One region of the Methylobacterium sp. yr668 genome, then DNA from elsewhere that is predicted to be linked to it. Evidence: predicted binding sites of a transcription regulator. Region 1 holds the regulator's gene; the other holds the start of a gene.
What was found. Region 1 encodes LexA, which represses DNA repair genes until DNA is damaged. Its sites were predicted from a motif close to TGTTCNNNNTGTGTTCNG; they were not measured.
Positions count from the first base shown of each region.

Region 2: the regulator LexA is predicted to act here: its motif matches at 931-948, upstream of BM419_RS11015 (ATP-dependent helicase).

Region 1 covers NZ_FOZY01000004.1:126,886-129,279, reverse strand. The annotation lists gene BM419_RS06960 (hypothetical protein) at 1-165, shown strand, start outside; gene BM419_RS06955 (hypothetical protein) at 184-633, opposite strand; gene lexA (transcriptional repressor LexA) at 884-1,612, shown strand; gene BM419_RS06945 (ComEC/Rec2 family competence protein) at 1,606-2,394, opposite strand, start outside.
Region 2 covers NZ_FOZY01000007.1:70,788-73,181, reverse strand. The annotation lists gene BM419_RS11020 (AsmA family protein) at 1-623, opposite strand, end outside; gene BM419_RS11015 (ATP-dependent helicase) at 959-2,394, shown strand, end outside.

The sequences.
Region 1 (2,394 bases):
GTGCCCGACGGGGTGCGCCTGGAACTCGCCCTCGCCGACCTCGGCGGTGCGCCGGTCACCGCCGCGATCGTGCTCGACCGGACGGAGGCCCGGGCCTTCGCCCGCGCCCTGCTGGCCGCCGCCGGCGACGCCGCGGAGCGGACCTTCCCGAAGCCGGGCGCCTGAGGACGCGCCGCCGGCCGGTCAGCGCACGCCGAGGCCCGGATTGCGGCCCGGCAGGCGGGGGACCACGGTGCCGCGCTTCTCGATCGGCGCGTCGCAGGCGTAGGCGAACTCGGTCTTCAGCGGATCGAACACGGTCTCGCCGGTGATCCGGCAATCCTCGCGCACGGTCTCGTCGAGATAGGCCCGGGCGGCGGTGCGGAAGCGCTTCACCCGGGTGGCGCCCGGCTCCGGATCGATCCGGACCTCGCTCAGGTTGCAGCCGGTATACTCGCGCAGGGCGTTGGACACGATCAGCATCCGGCGCAGCTGCCGGTTGTCGTAGACCTCGTAGGGCTCCTTGCAGCCGATCGTGACGACCTGGGGAGTGAGCGCCACGTAGTTCCGCGAGATGTAGGAGAATCCGGTGGTGCAGCCGGCGAGGCCGAGGGCGGCGAGGCCGAGGGGCAGCAGAGCTGCGGGTCGTCGCATCCTCGTCATTCCAAGAGGGTCCCAGCCCGCACCCCGGGTCCGCCGCCTTCCCGGCGGGGCGCCGCGATGCATTGAAACGGCTCCGCTTGCGCCGTCAATGCGTTTCTCGACCTTCTCCCGCGGGCGCGCCCGCGGCGCGCCGGGCCGAGCGGTGCCACTCTTGCGGAACACTTGCGGAACGTTTAACCTGTTCGTGATTTGTTTCGGAGACCGTCACGTGGCGGTCCGCCAAGCCGCGAGTCCCCCGTCGATGCTCACGCGCAAGCAGCTGGACCTCCTGCGATTCATCCAGAGCCGGATGCAGGAATGCGGTGTCCCGCCGTCGTTCGACGAGATGAAGGATGCCCTCGATCTCAAGTCGAAATCCGGCATCCACCGGCTGATCACGGCACTTGAGGAGCGCGGCTTCCTCCGGCGCCTCCCGAATCGGGCGCGCGCCATCGAGGTGATCCGGATCCCCGAGAGCCTGACCCAGGCCGCTCCGCCGACTCAGGCTCCCGCCGAGCCGCGCCGCTTCACGCCGAGCGTGGTCGAGGGCGGTAAGTCCAAGCAGCCGCCGGCCCCGGCGAGCACGCGGATGATCGACGAGTCCGGCCGCGCCATCTCGATCCCGGTCATGGGCCGGATCGCGGCCGGTACGCCCGTCTCGGCGATCCAGAACCAGAGCCACGCCATCACCCTGTCGCCGGACTTCGTGGCCGGCGGCGAGCATTACGCCCTCGAGGTGCGCGGCGACTCGATGGTCGAGGCGGGCATCCTGGACGGCGACCTCGTGGTCATCCGCAAGCAGGAGACGGCCAATACCGGCGACATCATCGTGGCGCTGATCGACGACGAGGAGGCGACGCTCAAGCGCCTTCGCCGCCGCGGCTCGTCGATCGCCCTCGAGGCCGCCAACCCGGCCTACGAGACCCGCGTGCTCGGGCCCGACCGGGTCCGGATCCAGGGCCGCCTCGTGAGCCTCGTCCGCCGCTACTGAAGCGGCTCGGCTGGCGCGTCGCCGGGGGCGAGGTCTCCGCCCGGCGCGGCGTCGGCCTCCGGCGTCGCGGCGACCCCGTCCTCCGCGGGGCGGTCGCCCGGCTCCGCGGTGACCGGCCGCGGCGGTCCCGGCCCGCGCCCTGCGGCCGGCCGCCAGGGCACGGCGCGGCCGTCGTCCCGGGCGTAGCGCGCGGCGAAGCCGTCGCCGTCGGTCCGGAGGGCCACGGCCCCGCGGGCGGCGAGGACGCGCCGGTCGATCACCAGCGGCCCCGTGCAGGTGGGCGGCGCCGCGAGGCCCGTGATCAGCACCGCGGCGCGGGCGCAATCCTCCGGGAAGGCCCGCCTGTCCCGGACCAGGGCGACCGCCCGCCCGTCCGGCAGACGGGCGGTGCAGCCGAGCCGGTCGCAGCGCCCGCTGCCCGACCGGACGATCAGCGCCGCGGGCCGCCGCCCGTCGCCGTCCGCCTTCAGCCACTGCTCGAGGACGAAGCCCGAAGGGCTGCCGAGGGCCGCGAGCCGCCCGTCCGGGCCCCGCACCGCGGCCCCCGCGCCCTGCCGGTCGACGTAGAGGTCGTAGTGGTCGGGCCGGGCCGCGAGGACGAGCCCGAGCAGGACCGGCGGCACGGCGAGCCAGCGCAGGCGCGAGGCCGGCAGCGTCCCCAGCAGCAGGCCGGCGGTCAGCAGGGCCAGCGCCCCGGCGCCGAAGGCCGGCAGCACCAGGACCGCCCGCTCGAACCCGGCGATCCAGTCCGAGATCGCCAGCATCCCGGCCACCGCCTGCCC
Region 2 (2,394 bases), on a different contig from region 1:
CCGCCGCCGGAGATCTTGGCGGCGAGGCGCCCGTCCGGTCCCGGCGTGCCGCTGACCGCCCGGAACGGGACGCCGCCGCTCGTCCCCTCGATCCGCCAGGGCCCGACCAGGGCCGGCGCCTGCAGGCGCAGGTCCTGGACGTAGAGCTGGTCGGTCCGCCCGGTGGCGGGGACCTGCGTGGTGACGAGGAACTGCTGGATGTGCAGGTTCTCGATGGCGAGGTCGCGGTCGCGCAGGGCCCCGCCGAAATCGGGCGGCAGCTTCAGCGTGTCCGGGCCGGCGACCGGGAGCTTGATCTCGGCCCGGCCGATCCGGGTCTCGGTGAAGCGGAACTCGCCCTTGAGGAGCGGCGCCAGGGCGATCTCGGCCTTGACGAACCGAGCATCCAGGCTCGGGCGGTCCGGATCGGCGCCGAGGTGGAGGCGGTCGACGCGCAGCCGCGGCGAGGGCAGCAGGCGGACCTCGATCCGGCCGTCGGTCCGGACCGGAACGCCCAGGGACCGGGCGAGCGCCCGCTCGACGAGCCCGCGATGGGCCTGCCAGTCGACGAAGGGCGGGACTGCGAGCGCCGCCACGAGAACCAGGATGACGGCGCACGCCAGCGCGGTCAGAAGATCACGCAATGGTCCCGTTCCGCACCATCTCTGCGCGAGGCCGCGACCTCACCGGGCCGCCGTGCCCCGCGTGCCCCCGCGAGTCAGTCGCCACGGCCATAGCACGATAAGCCGCCGGGGGCGCCAGCGGCGATGCCACGGTCCCGAGCGGCGGTCGGGGCACGCGCGAGGTTCCTCGGGCATCCCGGGCCCGCGGCCTATGGATCGCGCGATCGGCCGCGGAACGCGACCAGCCCGAAGGACGCGGATCACCCCGGCGCGGACAGCCGCGCTTAATGGCTCCGCGCCCCCGCCGCGGCGCGAACGGCCTCGACGCCGTTCGCGATTTGGTCCAGGGAAGCAGGATGCAGAACCGCCCGCATCCGCAACCCGCCGGGGACGGCGCGCCCGCCACGTCCATCGCCGCCCGCGCCATGGGCGCCCTCCGGCGCGACGCGGCCGGCTACCTCGAGGGGCTCAACCCCGAGCAGCGCCGCGCCGTCGAGACCACGGAGGGCCCGGTCCTGGTGCTGGCCGGGGCCGGCACCGGCAAGACCCGGGTGCTGACCACCCGCATCGCCCACCTGATCGCCACCAACCGGGCGCGCCCCTTCGACATCTTGGCGGTGACCTTCACCAACAAGGCCGCCCGGGAAATGAAGCACCGGATCGGCGCGCTGATCGGGCCGGCCGGCGAGGGCATGCCGTGGCTGGGCACCTTCCACGCCATCGGCACCAAGATCCTGCGCCGCCACGCCGAGCTGGTCGGGCTGAAATCCGACTTCACCATCCTCGGCACCGACGACCAGCTCCGGCTGATGAAGCAGGTCATCGCCGACCAGAACGTCGACGAGAAGCGCTGGCCGGCCCGGGCCCTGTCCCACGCCATCGACGGCTGGAAGAACCGCGGCCTCGGCCCCGAGCAGGTGCCTCCGGGCGAGGCCTCGGCCTTCGCGTTCGGCAAGGGCGGCGCCCTCTACACCGCCTACCAGGCCCGGCTGGCGACGCTGAACGCCGTCGATTTCGGCGATCTCCTGCTGCTCTGCCTCAAGCTCTGGCGGGAGAACCCCGACGTCCTGGCCAATTACCAGGACCGGTTCCGCTACATCCTGGTCGACGAGTACCAGGACACCAATGTCGCTCAGTACCTGTGGCTGCGCCTCCTGGCGCAATCCCGCAAGAACATCGCCTGCGTCGGCGACGACGACCAGTCGATCTACGGCTGGCGCGGGGCCGAGGTCGACAACATCCTGCGCTTCGAGCACGACTTCCCGGGCGCGGTGGTGGTGCGCCTGGAGCGCAACTACCGCTCCACGGGCCACATCCTTGCCGCCGCCTCCGGGCTGATCGCCAGGAACGAGAGCCGCCTCGGCAAGACCCTGCGCACCGACGACGAGCCGGGCGAGCGCGTCACCGTGACGGGCGCGTGGGATTCGGAAGAGGAGGCGCGGATGCTCGCCGAGTCGATCGAGTCCCTCCAGTCCAAGCAGCATCCCCTGTCGGAGATCGCCGTGCTGGTGCGGATCTCGGCGCAGATGCGCGAGATCGAGGACCGGTTCGTCCAGCTCGGGCTGCCCTACCGGGTCATCGGCGGCCCGCGCTTCTACGAGCGCGCCGAGATCCGCGACGCGCTGGCCTACCTGCGCGCCACCGTGAACGTCAGCGACGACCTCGCCTTCGAGCGGATCGTGAACACGCCCAAGCGCGGCCTGGGCGACGCCACTCTGCAGCAGCTCCACACCTACGGCCGCGCCAACCGGCTGCCTCTGCGCATCGCCGCCGCGCGCCTGTGCGAGACCGA